2 regions of the Actinoplanes awajinensis subsp. mycoplanecinus genome follow, and region 2 is predicted to be linked to the other one. Evidence: riboswitches for the same ligand, from Rfam matches in the RefSeq annotation. Region 2 holds a riboswitch; the other holds the start of a gene.
The links. Region 2 has a riboswitch for thiamine pyrophosphate ahead of ADL15_RS25430 (thiamine phosphate synthase). Riboswitches for the same ligand answer to the same signal wherever they lie in the genome.
Positions count from the first base shown of each region.

Region 1: another riboswitch for thiamine pyrophosphate. It lies ahead of ADL15_RS00850 (ECF transporter S component); the one in region 2 lies ahead of ADL15_RS25430 (thiamine phosphate synthase).

Region 1 is NZ_LLZH01000001.1:185,335-194,439, forward strand. It holds gene ADL15_RS00805 (DUF6703 family protein) at 1-243, shown strand, start outside; gene ADL15_RS00810 (metal ABC transporter substrate-binding protein) at 292-1,194, shown strand; gene ADL15_RS00815 (metal ABC transporter ATP-binding protein) at 1,191-1,973, shown strand; gene ADL15_RS00820 (metal ABC transporter permease) at 1,973-2,839, shown strand; gene ADL15_RS00825 (ArsR/SmtB family transcription factor) at 2,870-3,169, shown strand; gene ADL15_RS00830 (Fur family transcriptional regulator) at 3,166-3,570, shown strand; gene ADL15_RS00835 (hypothetical protein) at 3,588-4,196, shown strand; gene ADL15_RS00840 (DUF6328 family protein) at 4,162-4,713, opposite strand; gene ADL15_RS00845 (alpha/beta fold hydrolase) at 4,745-5,560, opposite strand; TPP riboswitch at 5,652-5,755, shown strand; gene ADL15_RS00850 (ECF transporter S component) at 5,825-6,421, shown strand; gene ADL15_RS00855 (ABC transporter ATP-binding protein) at 6,425-7,855, shown strand; gene ADL15_RS00860 (energy-coupling factor transporter transmembrane component T family protein) at 7,852-8,655, shown strand; gene ADL15_RS00865 (CehA/McbA family metallohydrolase domain-containing protein) at 8,723-9,105, shown strand, end outside.
Region 2 is NZ_LLZH01000257.1:81,040-90,144, reverse strand. It holds gene thiC (phosphomethylpyrimidine synthase ThiC) at 1-1,141, opposite strand, end outside; gene thiD (bifunctional hydroxymethylpyrimidine kinase/phosphomethylpyrimidine kinase) at 1,212-1,985, opposite strand; partial or broken gene ADL15_RS25450 (thiamine phosphate synthase) at 2,138-2,728, opposite strand; gene ADL15_RS25445 (thiazole synthase) at 2,722-3,468, opposite strand; gene thiS (sulfur carrier protein ThiS) at 3,471-3,671, opposite strand; gene thiO (glycine oxidase ThiO) at 3,662-4,720, opposite strand; gene ADL15_RS25430 (thiamine phosphate synthase) at 4,717-5,283, opposite strand; TPP riboswitch at 5,316-5,426, opposite strand; gene ADL15_RS25425 (ABC-F family ATP-binding cassette domain-containing protein) at 5,461-7,107, opposite strand; gene ADL15_RS25420 (class I SAM-dependent methyltransferase) at 7,134-7,754, opposite strand; gene ADL15_RS25415 (hypothetical protein) at 7,850-8,686, shown strand; gene truA (tRNA pseudouridine(38-40) synthase TruA) at 8,675-9,105, opposite strand, start outside.

The DNA of each region.
Region 1 (9,105 bases), on a different contig from region 2:
GACCATTTTCTGCGCCGGCTGGCCCGGGTGAATCCGACCACCGCGTTCCTCGGGGCGCTGGTCCTGCTGCTGGCCGGGTTGTTCCTGCCCGGGGTGGTGGGCGCGCTGCTGCTCGGCGCGCTCGCGGCCGGGCTGGCCGCGCTCACCGTCACCACCTGGCCGGTGCAGACCGCCATCACCCGGCTGGTCCGGTTGGTGCTGCTGACCCTGCTGATCGTGGCCGTGGTGGCGAAGATCCTCTGACCCATGCGCTTTTGACAATCATTGTCATTATCGATCACAGTTGGTGTCATGATGCGCCGCCTGCTGACCTCGCTGCTCGTGCCGGCCGTCCTGGCCGCGCTGGCCGGCTGCGGCGCGCCGGCGAGCGCCGACGGGCGGATCCCGATGGTGGCCGCGTTCTACCCCCTGCAGTTCGTCAGCGAGCGCGTCGGCGGTGACCTGGTCCGGGTCACCAACCTCACCAAACCCGGCGCCGAGCCGCACGACGTGGAGCTGAGCCCGCGCCAGGTGGCCCGGATCTCGGACGCGTCGCTCGCGGTCTACCTGCACGGCTTCCAGCCCGCGGTGGACGACGCGATCAAGCAGAACGCCACCGGCAAGGGTTTCGACGCGGCGGACGCGGTGACGCTGGAACACGCCGAGGAGTCCGACGAGCACGACCACGAGCACGGCGCCGACCCGCACGTCTGGCTGGACCCGACCCTGCTGGCCGCGATCAGCGACCGGCTCGCCGCGCGGCTGGCCCAGGTCGACCCGGCGCACGCCGGCGACTACACCGCCCGCGCCGCCACCCTGCACGCCCAGCTGATCGCGCTGGACGGCGAGTTCGCGGCCGGGCTGGCCACCTGCGAGCGGCGGGAGCTGGTCACCAGCCACACCGCGTTCCACTACCTGGCCGAGCGCTACCACCTGACCCAGATCGGGATCACCGGCGTCGACCCGGAGGCCGAGCCGTCACCGCGCCGCCTCGCCGAGGTCGCCGCCGACGCCCGGGCACACGGCACCACGACGATCTTCTTCGAGACGCTGGTCAGCCCGAAGGTCGCCGAGACGATCGCCCGCGAGGTGGGCGCGTCCACGGCGGTGCTCGATCCGCTGGAGGGCCTGACCGACCCGGACGCGGACTACTTCTCGGTGATGCGGGCCAACCTGTCCGCGCTCACCACGGCGTTGGGATGTGAACCATCATGAGCGTTGTCGAGGTGCGTCACCTGGCGGCCGGCTATGACGGCCGGGAGATCCTGCGGGACGTCGATCTGAGCGTCGCCTCCGGCGACGTGGTGGCCGTGCTGGGCGCGAACGGCTCCGGAAAATCCACGCTGATCCGCACGATTCTCGGTCTGGTCCCGGTCCGCCGCGGCGAGATCGACCTTTTCGGTACGGCACAGCGCCGGTTCCGCCAGTGGTCCCGGATCGGGTACGTCCCGCAGCGGATCGGCGCCGGCAGTGGCGTGCCGGCCACGGTCGGCGAGGTGGTGGCGTCCGGGCGGCTGGCCCGGCGCGGCCTGTTCCGCCCGCCGGGCGCCGCCGACCGTGCCGCCGTCAACGAGGCCCTCGCCGCGGTCGGCCTGCTGGACCGGATCGGCGACCCGGTCGGCACTCTCTCCGGTGGCCAGCAGCAGCGCACCCTGATCGCCCGCGCCCTGGCCGGCAAGCCGGACCTGCTGGTGCTGGACGAGCCGACCGCCGGGGTGGACGCGGCCAGTCAGGAGGCGTTCGCCGGCGCGCTGACCGAGTTCGCCGCGAACGGCGGGACGATCATGCTGGTGCTGCACGAGCTCGGCCCGCTGCGGCCGCTGATCGGGCGGGCCGTGGTGGTGCACGACGGCCGGATCGCGCACGAGGGTGTGCCGCCGGAGCCGGCCGGGCACCACGCCGAGCCGGGTCACGACCACGTGCACCCGCACGCCGACGAGGCGAAGGCCGGCATCTGCGAGTGGGCGCCGACCGAGGGGACCAAGGCGTACTGATGGATCTTTTGACTTATCCCTTCATGCTCCGCGCGTTGGCCGGCGCGCTGATAATCGGGCTGGCGGCGCCGGCGCTCGGCATCTACCTGGTCCAGCGGCGGCTCTCGCTGATCGGCGACGGGATCGGGCACGTGGCGCTGACCGGCGTCGGTGTCGGCCTGCTCACCCATCAGTCGCCGGTGCTCACCGCGGTGCTGGTGTCGGTGGCCGGCGCGGTCGCCGTCGAGCTGGTCCGCGAGCGCGGGCGCACCTCCGGCGACCTGGCCCTGGCCCTGCTGTTCTACGGCGGCATCGCGGGCGGCGTGGTGCTCGTCGGGCTCTCCGACGACAGCAGCAACGCCAGCCTCATGCAGTACCTCTTCGGCTCGCTGATCACCACGTCACCGCAGGACATCGCGGTGATCGCCGGACTGGGCGCGGCGGTGCTGATCGCCATGCTGGTGTTCCGCCCGGCCCTGTTCGCGCTCTGCAACGACGAGGAGTACGCACGGGTCAGCGGCCTGCCGGTGCGTACGCTCAATCTGCTCCTGGCGGTGACGACCGCGGTGACCGTGACGATCGCCATGCGCACCGTCGGTCTGCTCCTGGTCTCCGCCCTGATGGTGGTGCCGGTCGCGGCCGCACAGCAGGTCACCCGAGGGTTCCGCTCGACGATGACGCTGGCCATGCTGATCGGGGTCTGCGCGGCCGGCGCCGGCGTGGTGCTCTCCGGCGAGATCGACACCGCGCCGGGCGCCACCACGGTGCTGATCGCCCTGGCCGCGTTCCTGCTCACCACCGGGATCGGCGCGCTCTGGCACCGGCCGCACCGCAAGGCCGCCCCGCAGGCACAGGCCGAGCCCCCGGACGTCGTGATCCATGCCTGAGGCCGGGTGCGCGGTACGGTGGTCGGCACCATGACGGCCACCGGTTATGAAGCGTACGAGGCCGCGGGCGCGCTGCTGCGGGCGTTGTCCGCGCCGATCCGCATCGCCATCGTCGCGGAGCTCGGTTCCGGCGAACGCTGTGTGCACGATCTGGTCTCCCAGCTCGGCGCTCCCCAGCCGTTGGTCTCGCAACACCTTCGGGTGTTGCGCGGGGCCGGCGTGGTGCGAGGTGTGCGGCGTGGCCGGGAGATCGCATACTCCCTGGTGGACGAACACATCGCGCACATCGTCGCCGATGCCGTGAGCCACGCGAGGGAGAACCGCCTGTGAACCCGGAGAACAACGCTCCGCGCAACACCAAGCAGCGCAGCGCGGTGAGTTCCGTGCTCGCCGAGACCGAGGGCTTCCACAGCGCGCAGGATCTGCACGCGATGCTGCGCGACCGGGGCGAGCGGGTCGGTCTGACCACGGTGTACCGGACGCTGCAGGGGCTGGCCGACGCCGGCGAGATCGACGTGATGCGCCCGCCCGGCGGTGAGCACCTCTACCGGCGGTGCAGCCAGGGACACCATCACCACCTGGTGTGCCGGTCCTGCGGGCGGACCGTCGAGGTGCTCGGCCCGGCGGTGGAGTCGTGGGCCGACAAGGTGGCCGGTGAGCACGGCTTCGTGGATGTGGCACACACCTTGGAGATCTTCGGGACGTGCCCGGAGTGCGCCGCGAAGGGCTGAGTGTTTAGCTTCCGCTTGTGAAGCTCTACGCCGACCGCGTGCCGACCGCCGTCCGCCAACTGATCACCGACCTGCTCGTCGTGCTCTGGGTCTATCTGTCGATCCGGGTCGCGCTCTGGATCCACGACGTGGTGCTGAAACTGGCCGTTCCGGGCCAGAAGCTGGAGAGCGCCGGCAGCGGCATCGCCGACAACCTGGCCGAGGCCGGCAGCAAGGTGGGCCGGGTGCCGGTTGTCGGCGACGACCTGACCAAGCCGTTCACCGGCGCCGCGGACGCGGCCCGCTCGCTCGCCGACGCCGGCCACCAGCAGCAGGAGTGGGTCGACCAGCTGGCGCTGATCCTGCCGCTGATGGCCCTCGCGGTGCCGCTGGCGCTGGTGCTCTTCCTCTGGCTGCCGCTGCGGCTGCGCTGGATCCGCCGCGCCTCGGTGGCGCTCGCGGTCCGTGACGAGCCGGCCGGCCGGGACCTGCTGGCGCTGCGCGCGCTGGCCTCCCGGCCGCTCAGCGAACTGGCCAAGCTGGGCCCGGACATCGCGCAGAGCTGGCGGGCCGGCGACGCGGCAGCTGTCGACGCGCTCGCCGAGCTGGAACTCAAGCGTCTCGGTCTGCGCCGTTCGAGGGTGTAGCGGACGGCGCGTCGTCCACCACGAAGCCGTCCTGGTCGTCGTCCTCGCCCCAGTTGCGGTGCACGAACGGCAGGACCACCCAGAAGATCAGGAACCACGCGCCGGTGATCGTGGTGAGCACGATCGCCCAGCGCACGTGCAGCACGTAGTCGGTGATCACCAGGACGCTGCTGACCATCGACACCAGCATGCAGGCCAGCCCGGCGGTGGCCATCCGGTGCGAGTAGCGGACCAGCTCGGGCTTACGGCCCTGCCGGAACAGCGCCCGGTGGAACGCCACCGGCGAGATGATCAGCGCGGTGGCGAACGCCGCGCTGATCAACGCCACCATGTAGACGTCCTTCTGGAACGCGGTGGCGTTCGGGAAACCACTGGAGAACGGCAGGGTCAGCAGGAAGGCGAAGAGGATCTGCACGCCGGTCTGGGTGACCCGCAGCTCCTGCAACAGGTCGGCGAAGTTGCGGTCCCATCGCTGCTTCTCGGACTCATGAGGGGAACGGGGTTTCTCGGCGGCCATGCCGCGCGAGGTTGCCCAGTTCCGGCCATGGTCAAACGCCGATGCGTGCCAGCACGGCGTCGCCCAGCTCCTTCGGCGCCTGCTCGGGCACCCAGTGGCTGACCCCACGCATCGCCACCAGCTGGTAGTCGGCGGCCACCCAGTCCGCGGTGCGCAGCGCGGCGGTCAGCCCGACCACACCGTCCTGGTCGCTCCACACGTACGTGGTCGGCACGGTGATCTCGCCGAGGTCGGCGACGTCCGCGTTGTCGAACGCGCGGTACCAGTTCAGCGCGGCGGTCATCCGGCCCGGCTCGCGCATGGCCTTGACGTACAGGTCGGCGCGGAACCCGATGGCACCCAGCATCCGGCGCATCACCAGGGCACCACCGCCGAGCAGCAGCTTCTCGGCGATCGCGCTGCGGAACACCTGGAAATACCAGAACCGGGCCTGCTGCGACGGCCGGACCCGCAGCGCCAGCAGCATCGCCCGTGGGTGCGGCACCGAGATCGCGGTCAGCGTGCGCACCCGCTCCGGGTGCCGGCCGGCCACCAGCCAGGCCACCTGCGCGCCCCAGTCGTGCCCGACCAGGTGCACCGACTCCAGCCCGAGGCTGTCCAGCACCGCGACCACGTCGGCCACCGCCTCGCCGATCCGGTACGACGACACCCCGGACGGCCGCGCGCCGGGCGAGTACCCCCGCTGGTCCAGCGCGTACGTCCGGAGCCCGGCCGCGTGCAACCGCGGTGACAGCGGCTCGAACTCCCGGCTGTCCTGCGGGAAACCGTGCAGCAGAAGCACCGGCTGCCCGTCCTCGGGACCACCCTCGGTCACCTCGAACGTCAGCCCCCGGGCCTTGACCTCCATGTGACGCTCCCTCCCCTGTGCTGCACGGACACCAGGTGTTAGCGTCATCGAAGCACATCCAACGAGGATTGTTCGCGTCAGCGGACGAGCTTCGATCCGACAGGGGAGCGCACAGCGCTGAGAGTGCGGCCATGCCGCAGACCCTCGTACCTGATCTGGGTAATGCCAGCGCAGGAAGTTCGGTCTTCTCCAGCCGCGTCATGCCCGGGCACCGCTGCCCGCGCCTGGCGTGCGTCTCCTCCCCGCATCCGCTGGGAGGCAAGCATGACAACGAACTCCACCAATCCGAATAGATGGCGAACGATCGACATCGTCATCGCCTCGGTCATCGCCGTCGCGTTCGGCGTGATCTTCTGGGCCTGGGACGCCGTCTGGGCCGCCACCGAGAACGCGTTCCTGTTCTTCCCGCCCGCGCAGGCGATCCTGTACGGCATGTGGTTCCTGCCCGCCGTGCTCAGCGGGCTGATCATCCGTAAGCCGGGCGCGGCGTTCTTCACCGAGACGGTCGCCGCGATCATCTCGGCGCTGCTCGGCAACAAGTGGGGCGCCACCGTGATCATCCAGGGGGCGGCGCAGGGCCTGGGCGCGGAGCTGGCGTTCGCGCTGTTCCGCTACCGGGTCTTCACGCTGCCGACCGGCATGCTCGCCGGTTTCCTGGCCGGCCTGGTCGCCGCGGTCTTCGACTGGTACGTCTGGACCTACACCTACGCGCTGTGGAACTACCGGGTGCCGTACGCCCTGTTCACCGTGGTCAGCGCGACCGTGCTGGCCGGGGCCGGCGCGTGGCTGCTGGTCCGGGCCCTGGCGCCGACCGGCGTCCTGGACCGGTTCGAAGCGGGCCGCGAGCGGGCATTGATCTAGCTCATGGGTGAGGTTCAGCTCCGGGGGTTCGGGTGGCGGCACGCTGGTCGCCGCGCCTGGGCCGTTCGCGGGCTGGACCTGCAGATCCGGCACGGCGAGCGGGTGCTTCTGCTGGGTCCCTCCGGGGCCGGCAAGAGCACCCTGCTCGCCGCGCTCGCCGGGCTGCTGCCGGAGGACTCCGGCGAGGCCGAGGGCACCATCGAGATCGACGGGCTGGAGCCGCGCAAGGCCCGGGACCGCACCGGCATCCTGTTCCAGGATCCGCAGACCCAGCTGGTGATGGCCCGCTCCGGCGACGACGTGGCGTTCGGCTGCGAGAACCGCGGGGTGCCGGCCGGTGACATCTGGCCGCGGGTCAGTGACGCGCTCGACCGGGTCGGCTTCCCGTACCCGATCAATCGCCCCACCGCCGCGCTCTCCGGCGGCGAAGCGCAGCGCCTGGCCCTGGCCGGGGTGATCGCCCTGCGCCCGGGCCTGCTGCTGCTCGACGAACCGACCGCCAACCTCGACCCGGCCGGCGCCACGCTGATCCGCGAGGCCATCGCCAGGGCGGCCGGACCGGACACCACGCTGATCGTCGTCGAGCACCGGGTCGCCGAGGTGCTGCCCCTGGTGGACCGGGTCGTGGTGATCGAGCCGGGTGGCGGGGTGCGCGCCGACGGCGCGCCCGAACTGGTCTTCGCCGCCTACGGCGACAAGCTCGCCGACGAGGGCGTCTGGGTGCCGGGTTTCCGGGCCACGCCACGCAAGGCGACGGTTGCGGCCACTGCCGATTTGGTACGAACGGAGCAGGCAACCGTCGCGGGTCGCCTGCCGCCGGTGTCCCTGGCGGTCGGCGCCGGTGAGGTGCTCGCCGTGACCGGGCCGAACGGCGCCGGCAAGTCCACCCTCGCGCTGCTGCTCGGCGGCCTGCTCGCGCCGAGCGCCGGCCGGGTCACCGCGTTCGGCGACAAACGGCCCCCGCACAAGTGGCGGGCCGCGACGCTGACCCAGCGGATCGGCTCGGTCTTCCAGAACCCCGAGCACCAGTTCGTCACGGCGCGGGTCGCCGACGAGCTGGCTCTCGGCCCGCGCCGGCTGGGCCGCTCCCCCGGCGAGGTCGGCCGGATCGTGGACGAGCTGCTGCACCGGCTGCGGCTGGACCGGCTGGCGGCGGCGAACCCGTACACGCTCTCCGGCGGGGAGGCTCGGCGGCTCAGCGTGGCGACCGCGCTGGCCACCGCCCCGCGGCTGCTGGTGCTCGACGAACCGACGTTCGGGCAGGACCGCCGGACGTGGCTGGAGCTGGTCGCCCTGCTCGCCGAGCTGCGCGACGAGGGGCACGGGATCGTCGCGGTGACTCACGACGCGGACTTCACCCGTACCCTCGCGGATCGAAACCTCGCCCTCGGCGAAGCCGCACCGGACCCGCTGCCTCGCCGGTTGCGGCCATGAACCTCGTCTTCGAGACGGTGGCGGACGCCAGCGCGCCGCTGGCGCGCCGCAACCCGGTGGCCAAGCTGGGCGCCGCACTGCTCTTCACGCTGCCGCTGGTCGCGACGCTGGACCCGGTCACCCCGGGGCTGGCCCTGGCGGTGGAGCTGGCCGTGCTGCCGCTCTTCGGGGTACGCCTGCGGGTGCTCGCCCGGCGGGCCTGGCCGCTGCTGGTCGCGGCCGGTGGGGTGCTGCTCAGCATGCTGCTGTTCGCCGCCGACCGCAGCGGTGACCTGCTCTTCTCGGTCGGCCCGCTGGACGTCACCACCGGCGTGCTGTCCGCGGCGGCCGGGCTGATCCTGCGCATCTTCGCGGTCGCGCTGCCCGGCATCGTGGTCTTCGCGACCACCGACCCGACCGACCTGGCCGACGCGCTGGTGCAGAACGCCAAGGCGCCGGCCCGGTTCGCGATCGGCGCGCTGGCCGCGTTCCGGCTGCTGCCGCTGCTCGGGCAGGAGTGGCGGATGCTCACCCTGGCCCGGCGCGCCCGCGGCGTGGACGCCGGCTACCACCCGGTCGCCCGGCTGCGGCTGTTCGCCTCGACCGGGTTCGCGCTGCTGGTCGGGGCGCTGCGGCGCGGGGTGCGGCTGGCGGTGGCGATGGACGCGCGCGGGTTCGACGCCGGGACACCGCGGACGTACGCGCGGGTGCAGCACTTCACCCGGGCGGACACCGCGCTGGTGGCCGGCGCGGGCCTGACCTGCGCCACGATCCTGACCGTGACGATCGCCCTGGGCCTGTTCCGGCCGATCATCGGTTGACGCGTGTTCGTCACCCGGCCATCGGATCGACAGTGGACGTTGGCCTGGTGCAGCGAGATTGCACGTCATGGGTCACGGCCACGATCATCATCACGTCACTGACGCAGCCACCGGGACCGACGTCCCCGAGGCTCTCGATCTCAGCATTCCCGACACCGACATCTCCCCCTCGGACAAGTCCCGCCGGAACTTCCTGCGCGGGGCCGGGCTGCTCGGCGCGGGTGCGGCGGCCGCGTCGGTCTTCGCCCGGCCCGGTGCCGCGGCGGCCGCCGGTCTTCCGCACACCCACGACCACCCCGGCGGCGGCAACGTCCAGGGCGGGTTCCGCTGGCTCGCCGGTGACCACCACATCCACACCCAGTACAGCTCGGACGCGCAGTACCGGGTACTGGACCAGGCGAAGCACGGGCACGCGTACGGGCTGGACTGGCTGGTCATCACCGACCACGG
Region 2 (9,105 bases):
GGGTCACGTAGCAGAGCATCGCGGTGCCGAACATCCCGATCATCGCGGCGCCGATCGCGGACGTGATGTGGTCATAGGCGGGCGCGATGTCGGTGGTCAGCGGCCCGAGCGTGTAGAACGGCGCGCCGGCGCACAGTTCGACCTGCAGGTCCACGTTCTCCTTGATCTTGTGCATCGGCACGTGGCCGGGGCCCTCGACCATCACCTGGACGTCGTACTCCCAGGCGATGTGGGTCAGCTCGCCGAGCGTGCGCAGCTCGGCGAACTGGGCCTCGTCGTTGGCGTCGGCGATCGATCCGGGGCGCAGGCCGTCGCCGAGGGAGAACGTGATGTCGTACTCCCGGAAGATCTCGCACAGGTCCCGGTAGTGCTCGTAGAGGAAGTTCTGCCGGTGCTCGGCCAGACACCAGGCCGCCATGATCGAGCCGCCGCGGGAGACGATGCCGGTGACCCGTTCGGCGGCCAGCGGCACGTATTCGAGCAGCACCCCGGCGTGGATCGTCATGTAGTCGACGCCCTGCTCGGCCTGTTCGATAACGGTCTCCCGGAACAGCTCCCAGGTCAGCTTGAGCGGGTCGCCATTAACCTTCTCGAGGGCCTGGTAGATCGGCACGGTCCCGATCGGCACCGGCGAGTTCCGGACGATCGCCTCCCGGGTCTCGTGGATCCGCGGCCCGGTGGACAGGTCCATCACGGTGTCCGCGCCCCACCGGGTGGCCCAGGTCAGCTTCTCCACCTCCTCGGCGACCGACGAGGTCACCGCGGAGGTGCCGATGTTCGCGTTGACCTTCACCAGGAACTTCGACCCGATGATCATCGGCTCGGACTCCGGGTGGTTGCGGTTGACCGGCAGCACCGCGCGCCCGGCGGCGATCTCGTCGCGCACCAGCTCGGGGTCGACGCCCTCGCGGACCGCCACGAACTCCATCTCCGGCGTGATGTCACCGGCGCGGGCGGCGGCCAGCTGTGTCCGTCCGTCCCACCAGGGTTTCCGCAGTTGCGGCAGCCCGACGGTCGGCTCGCTGCCCGGGCCGGCCGTGTCGTAGAGCCGGACCGGTGCGTTGTCACCGGTCAGCACGACCTCGGTGAACGGCACCTGGATCTCGGGACGGGAGCCTTCGACGTAGACCTTGCGCCTCATGTTTCCTCCTAATTAGGTACAAAACCGCCGGAAAAAGGCAGCACGGAACCCCGGCCGCCCTCACAAAGCCTCAGAAGGAGCGGCTGTTCCAGAAGTGATCAAGCGGTCCGGGACCCGCGCCCAGCCGCCATCGAGCGCCACCCAGCAGCGCCCCGCGCACGTACCGTTTCGCCGCCGCGACCGCCTCCGGCACCGGATCACCGGCCGCCAGCCGCACCGCGATCGCGGACGAGAACGTGCACCCCGACCCGTGGTTGTTCCGCGTCGGCACCGGTTCCCCGCGCAGCGTCGTCACGTCGCCGCCGTGCCAGAGCACGTCGCACGCGAGTTCGCTTCCGGTCACCACCACGGCGCGCGGCCCGGTCGCGCCGATCTCCGCCGCTGCCGCGGCCATCTCCGAGGTGGTCTCGACCCGGCGTCCGATCAGGGCGCCGGCTTCCTGCCGGTTCGGCGTGACAACTGACGCGTACGGCATGAGCACCGCCACCACCCCCGCCTCCCCGAGCCGGCTGCCCGACGTCGACACCAGCACCGGGTCCACCACGAGGTTCGGCAGATCCGCGACCCGTTCCGCGATCACCTTCGCCACGGCCGGGTCACCGATCATCCCGACCTTGACCGCGGCCACCGGCAGATCACTGAGCACCGCGTCGAGTTGCGCGGCCACGCTCTCGGCCGGCACCGAGTGGATCCCGGTCACCCCGAGCGTGTTCTGCGCCGTGATCGCGGTGACCACCGAGACGCCGTAGGCCCCGAGCGCCGCAAAAGTCTTCAGATCCGCCTGAATCCCGGCTCCCCCACCGGAGTCCGACCCGGCAATGGTCAACACCACCCGCGGCGTCACCCGCCCACCCCCAGCTCCGGCAGCCGGCTGGCTCCCAGAGGTGCATCCGGCCCCCCGAGAGACCCCTCAGAACCAGCCGGGCCCCGCGAGCCGGCCAAACGCCCGGACCACTGGCTGGTCGTCAGGGGTGCCTCCGGCCCCCCGACACACCCCTCAGGACCAGCCGGCAGGCGGGGGCGGGCGGCGGCGAACGCGCCGGCCAGGGTGCGGGCGACCCGCTCCGGGTTGGCGGCTCGCATGATCGCGCCGAGGACGGCGATCCCGGCCGCGCCGGCCGCCGCGCACTCGGCCGCCCGGGCCGCCGAGTCGATACCGCCGAGCGCCAGCCACGACACCGCGCCGGCCAGCGCCGCCGCGCGATCGGGGCCCAGCGCCGGCCCGTATCCGGGCTTGGTCGCGGTCGGGTAGACCGGCGAGAGCATCACGTAGTCCACGTCGGACATCGACTCGGTGCCGTGGCAGGAGCGCCCGACCAGCGGCACCCCGGCCGGCACCGGGTCGGCCGCGGCCAGGTGCACGGCACCGCCGCCGAACGGGTCCGGGCCGGCCACGATCAGCCGTCCGGACGGGACCACCCGACGGAGGGCGGTGATCAGGGCGGCTCTTTCGTCGTACGGTAGATCGCGCTCCCGGAGGACCACCCACCCGGCGCCGCCGCGGACCGCCGCGGCCACCACCTCGATCAGCGGCCCGGCAGCGGACCGCCGGTCGGTGAGCACCACGAGCCCGCCCGGCGTCACCACACCGGGATCCCTTCGTCCTGAGTGGACGCCACCGCGTGGAAGCGACGCGGGATCCGGCCGGCCTGACGAGCGAGTCGCCCGGCCGCCACCGCGTGCCGCATCGCGGCCGCCATCACGGCCGGCTCGTCGGACCGGGTGATCGCGCTGGCGACCAGTACCGCGTCGCAGCCCAGCTCCATCGCGAGCGCGGCGTCCGAGGCGGTGCCGATCCCGGCGTCCAGCACCACCGGCACGTCGACGGTCTGCCGGATCAACTCGATGTGGTGCGGGTTGGCGATCCCGAGACCGGAACCGATCGGCGAACCGGCGGGCATCACCGCGGCGCATCCGGCGTCGGCCAGCCGGCGGGCCAGGATCGGGTCGTCGGTGGTGTACGGCAGGACCGTGAACCCGTCGGCGACCAGCACCTCCGCCGCCCGGAGCAGCTCGACGCCGTCCGGCAGCAGGGTCCGCTCGTCGCCGATCACCTCCAGCTTGATCAGGTCGGTCTCGAACGCCTCCCGGGCCATCTGCGCGGTCTTCACCGCGTCCCCGGCGGTGAAGCAGCCGGCCGTGTTCGGCAGGATCCGCACCTTGAGCCGCTCCAGCATCGGCAGCAGCCCCGGCCCGGCCGCCTCGACCCGCCGCAGCGCGACGGTGACCAGGTCGGTTTCCGAGGCGACGATCGCGTCCTCGAGCGCGGCGAGGCTGTGCGCGCCGCCGGTGCCGAGGATCAGTCCGTTCGGTGGCAGCAGGCTCATGCTCAGCCGCCCTGTGCCGCGGTGAGCACTTCGACCGCGTCCCCGTCGGCCAGATCGACCTGCGCCCAGGTGGAGCGCGGGACGACCGAGCCGTTCACGGCGACCGCGACGCCGCGGTGCGCGTCGGTGATCTCGGCGACCAGGGTGGCCACCGAGCAGACGTCAGGCCGGGTCTCGTGCCGGCCGTTGACCATCAGGCGCATCCGAACCTCCCGGGGGTGAAATCCTCGATGAGCGGGTCGGCCGAGCCGGTCAGGACCAGGTCGGCGATGAGCTGGGCGGTGATCGGCGCGAGCAGGATCCCGTTGCGGTGGTGCCCGGAGGCGACCACCACCCGGCCGGTGAGCCGGCCCAGGACCGGCGCGTTGTCCGGGGTGCCGGGGCGGTGCCCGACGGTGACCTCGGCGAGTTCGTGCTCGGACAGGCCGGGCACCAGGTCGAGGGCGGCGCGCAGCAGGTCGTGCACCCCGCCGGCGGTGGGCCGGGAGTCGGTGCGCTCCTCCTGGGTGGCGCCGACCACCACCTCGCCGTCGGCGCGGGGCACCAGATAGACGTGCCGGCCGTCGGCGGCGCCGTCGATCACGTGCCGCAGGATGCCGGGTTCGCCGCGGAGGCGGAGCACCTGACCCTTGATCGGCCGGATCGGCAGGCCGGTGAGGGCGGCGGTGCCACAGCCGGCCGCGACAACAACGGTGTCTTCCTCCAACTCGGACAGATCGGAGATCACGGCTTTCTTCCAGCGCGAATCCAGGATCGCCCGGAGGCGGGCGACGACCCGCCGCGGATCCACCTGCCGCTCGGTCGGTGCATAGGCGCCGGCCCGGATCCGCGGCGACAGCGCCGGCTCCCGGTCCCGCACCTGTGACCCGGTCAGCGGCGACAGTTTCTGGTGCTTCCACTCCCGCGCCATCTCGGCCACGTCGTCGGCGGTCAGCGCGACCCCGAGCGTCCCCACCTCGTCGTAGCCCACGTCACCGAGCGACGCGGCGAACGCCGGCCACAGCCGGTTGGACGCGTCAAGAAGCCGCTCCAGCTGCGGAAACTCGAAGAGCGACTCACCGCCCGGCGCGAGCATCCCGGCGGCGACGTGCCACGCTCCGGCGGATCCGTCCGGCGCCGGGTCATAAACGGTGACGTCCGCCCCGCGCCGCAGCAGTTCCGCGCCGATCGCCAGCCCGATGATCCCGCCGCCGACGATCCCGACCCGCTGGCCGTTCTTGTCAGGGCCGCGCTTGCCAAGGCCGCTGCTCATGTCAGGGCCGCCAGGAACGCCGCGGCCTGGCCGCGCGGGTCGACGGCGAAGGCGGAGACGGCCGCGATCCCGTGCGCGTGCTTGGCCAGCAGCCCCGCCCGTTCCAGGATGATGCCGCCGATCGCCAGCACCGGCACGCCCGGGACGGCGGCGGCCACGACCGCTATCCGGTCCGGGCCGAGGGGCGGTGGCAGGCCGTCTTTTGTGGAGGTCTCAAAGGCCGGACCCACCCCGAGGTACGTCGCGCCACTCGCGACCGCGGCCCGTGCCGCCTCCGGGGTACGACAGGTCGCCCCGACCACCAGGTCCGGCCCGAGCACCCGGCGCACCACGTCGACGGGCAGGTCGTCGGCGCCCACGTGCACGCCGTCCGCGCCGGCCGCGAGCGCCACCCCGATCCGGTCGTTGACCAGGCACATCGCGCCCGCCGCCCGGCAGATCGGGATCGCTTCGAGGGCCAGCGCATAGGCCTGCGCGTCGGTGGTCTTGACCCGGATCTGCACGGCGACACCCGGCTGGGCCACCCCGCGCACGACGTCGATCGAGTCGGTGATGACATGCAACCTGGGGAATGCTTGCCTAGATCCAAACAAAGCGTCCACGACGCACTCCTCCCTGCGCCGGCATTACCCGGATCAGGTTCTACGGTCGGAGGCCGCTTCAGCCTCCCTCTCAGCCCGGTGCCCGGACTCCCGTGGGTTTCTTGTAACCGGACCATAACCGGTCCGTGATGGAGTTGGCTAGCGCACATCCCAGACGGGTTCCGGCACCTCGACCACCTCGTTGTCCGCTCTGAACAGCACGAAACGATCGAAGGACCTGGTGAACCAGCGGTCGTGGGTGACAGCTATCACGGTGCCGTCGAACGCCTTCAAACCCTCTTCGAGAGCCTCCGCCGAAGCCAGGTCCAGGTTGTCGGTCGGCTCGTCGAGCAGCAACAACGTCGCACCGGACAGCTCCAGCAGCAGCACCAGGAACCGGGCCTGCTGTCCACCGGAGAGGGTGCCGAACCGCTGGTCGCCCTGCGCGCCAAGCTCGTACCGGCTGAGCGCCTTCATGGCGCCGGCCCGGTCCACACCGGAACGGTGCTCGTCACCCCGCCAGAGGATCTCGATCAGCGTCTTCTCGACAAGTTCGGGCCGGTCGTGGGTCTGCGAGAAGTGACCGGGCCGGACCCGCGCGCCGAGTCGCGCCACCCCGTTGTGCTTGACGTGGGCCAGCGGCGCGCCGTCGACCGGCTGGTGCTCCAGGTCGGGTTCGGTGCCGCCGGCCGCGAGCAGCCGCAGGAAGTGCGACTTGCCGGAACCGTTCGCGCCGAGCACCGCGACCCGGTCGCCGTACCAGATCTCCAGGTCGAACGGGAACGTCAGGTTCTCCAGCTCGACCTGCTGGCAGATCACCGAGCGCTTGCCGGTGCGGCCGCCGCGCAGGTTCATCCGTACCGACTGCTCCTTGGGCGGCAGCGGCGGCGGGCCGGCCTCCTCGAACTTGCGCAGCCGGGTCTGTGCCGCCTGATAGCGCGACGCCAGGCCGTCGTTGTACGCCGCCTTGTTCTTCAGCATGAAGACCAGCTCGCGGATCTTCTCGTGCTCCTCGTCCCAGCGGCGGCGCAGCTCTTCCATCCGCTCGTGCCGGTTCATCCGGGCCTCGTGCCAGGACGCGAAGTTGCCCGGATGGGTCCACGCCCCGCCGCCCTCGACCGCGACCACCCGGTCGGCGGTCTGTGCGAGCAGCTCCCGGTCGTGCGAGACGAACAGGATCGCCTTGCTGGACTCCCGGATCCGTTGCTCCAGCCAGCGCTTGGCCGGCACATCGAGGAAGTTGTCCGGCTCGTCGAGCAGCAGCACCTCGTCGTTGCCGCGCAGCAGCAGGTCCAGGGCGAACCGTTTCTGCTCACCGCCGGAGAGGGTGCGGACCACCCGGTCCTTGGTCTCTTCCCAGGGCTTGCCGAGGATGGCGACCGCGACCGTGTCGAAGACCACCTCGGCGTCGTACCCGCCGACTTCGCCCCAGGTGGCCAGCGCGTTCGCGTACGCGATCTGGCTCTTCTCGGTCTCGTCCAGCGCGGCCGTGGCGCCGGCCAACCTCGAGCCCGCGTCGCGCAGCGGCGGGGCGACCAGCGACAGCGCCAGGTCCTCCAGCGTGCGGTCGTCGCCGATCATGCCGATGAACTGGCGCATCACGCCCAGCCCGCCGACCCGCGCGACGGTGCCGGACTGCATCGGGATGTCCCCGGCCACCATCCGCATCAGCGTGGTCTTGCCCGCACCGTTCGGACCGACCAGCGCGACCTTGGCGCCCTCACCGACTCGGAACGACACGTCGGCGAACAGCTCCCGGCCGTCCGGCAGCACAAAACCGGCACCGGCGACATCCACGTAACCCATGCCCGGCATCCTGCCCGGTCAGAGCCTCAGACGGCAGCGGGTTTTCTGGTAACCCTCAGCACGCGGAAGCCCTTCTGGCTGGCGATCCGCTCGACCTGCCAGTCCAACTCGGTCAGCCAGGTGTGCAGCGAGTCACCACCGAGGTTCCGGTTGATCACCAGCCAGGCCACGCCGTCCGGCGCCAGCCGGGGCAGCCAGCGGGCCATCAGCGCGCGCAGCTCGGTCTTGCCGACGTGGGTGGGCGGGTTGCTCCAGATCTGGTCGAACACCACGTCGGCCGGCACCTCGTCCGGCGCGTGCACCCGGATCCGGGCGGCCAGGCCGAGGGTGGCGGCGTTCTCCACGGTCAGCTCGCGGGCCCGGGAGTTGACGTCGATCGCGTGGACCGTGGTCAGCGGCGCCTCGGCGGCGAGCACGCAGGCGATCGGGCCGTATCCGCAGCCCAGGTCGAGCAGGGTGCCCTCGGTCTCCGGGCCGGGCAGGCCGGCCTTGCGGAGCAGCACCGCGGTGCCCGGGTCCAGTCGCCCGGCGGAGAACACCCCGTTGGCGACGGCGAGCCGGTAGTCCCGGCCGGCCACGCTGAACTCGATGTCTCTCCGGCGCAGCGGGGTGTCCGGATCGGTGCTGAAGTAATGCTCGGCGGTCACCCGACCAGTCTCCCGCGTCATAACGGACGAGCAACCGCCGGGTGCCGGACACGCTGTGCGTTCATAGATCGACGTCCGCGCCTAGCTTGTCACCCATGCGGTACGCCACCCCGAACCGCTCCGCTCACCGCGCCACCTCGGCCCCCGACTTGACGCTCCTGGTCCGCCCCCTGGTCCTGTTCCGCACGTGGCTCGTCCGCCAGGCTCCCCGGCCCACCGCCGGTCAGCATCGGCAGCCCGCGCGGCCCCGGGTGCACACACGGCTTCTGGTCCGCCCGCGGCGGCACGCCTGGCGCGAGCCCCACGCCACAATGCACCTGCTGACCCGCGGCCTGGCCGCCCTGATCGTGCTGGGCATCTGCCTGATGCTCGGTTTCCTCATCGTCTCCGACGAAGGCCGTGATCCGGCCGCGGCCACCGACCGGACCATCGCATCCCGGGCCGCCGATCCGAGTCCGCTCACCGTCGCCGAGACGTTTCCGGCCGGCGCCGCCGGCTACCAGGTGGAGAACGCGGTGGCCGAGACCGATTGCACGGTCGCTGTCACCGGCGCCTTGCGGTCCGAGCTTTCCGGGTACGGATGTTCGCAGGCGGTCCGGGCCACCCTCGCCGTGCCGGACAGCGGGTACCTGGTCACCGCCGGGGTGCTGAACCTCGCCGACACGCAGAGCGCGAACGCGGTCGCCGACCGGGTCCGCGCCCTGGTCGAGACGGGTGACGGCAGCTTCACCGCGATGACCGGCGCGCAGATACCGTCCGGCACCCCGGTCGGCTGGCGGGCCCGCGGCCACTACCTGCTGTACTGCGTGATCACCGGGCCGGCCGGTGAGCCGGTGCCGAGCGGCGAGCCACTGCTCGGGCAGATCACCAGCCACCTGCTCGACGACTACCTGAGCGACCTGGTCCTGGCCCGCCGCGCGTCAGGCTCGTAGCCGCCGGGTGGCGTCGGCGCGGGACGCGTACTCGTCGGCGGCCGGGTAGCCGACCGCGACCAGGGTCAGGCCGTGCGCGCCGGCCACGGTCACCTGGTTGGAGCGTTCCCGCAGGGTGAGCAGCGTCGCCGGCCACTCCGGCCCGCGGCGGCCCTCACCGACCGCGATCATCGCGCCGACCAGGCTGCGCACCATGGCCTGGCAGAACGCGTCGGCCTGCACGGTGGCCACCAGGGTCCGGTCCGGGTCGCGCCGCCAGTCCAGCTTGTTGATCGCCCGGATCGTGGTGGCGTGCTCCTTGCGCTTGCAGTACGCGGCGAAGTCGTGCTCGCCGAGCAGCCCGATCGCGGCGGCGTTCAGCCGGTCCAGATCGAGCGGGCGGGGCCAGCCCAGGGTGTCGTGGCGGCGGAGCGGGTCCG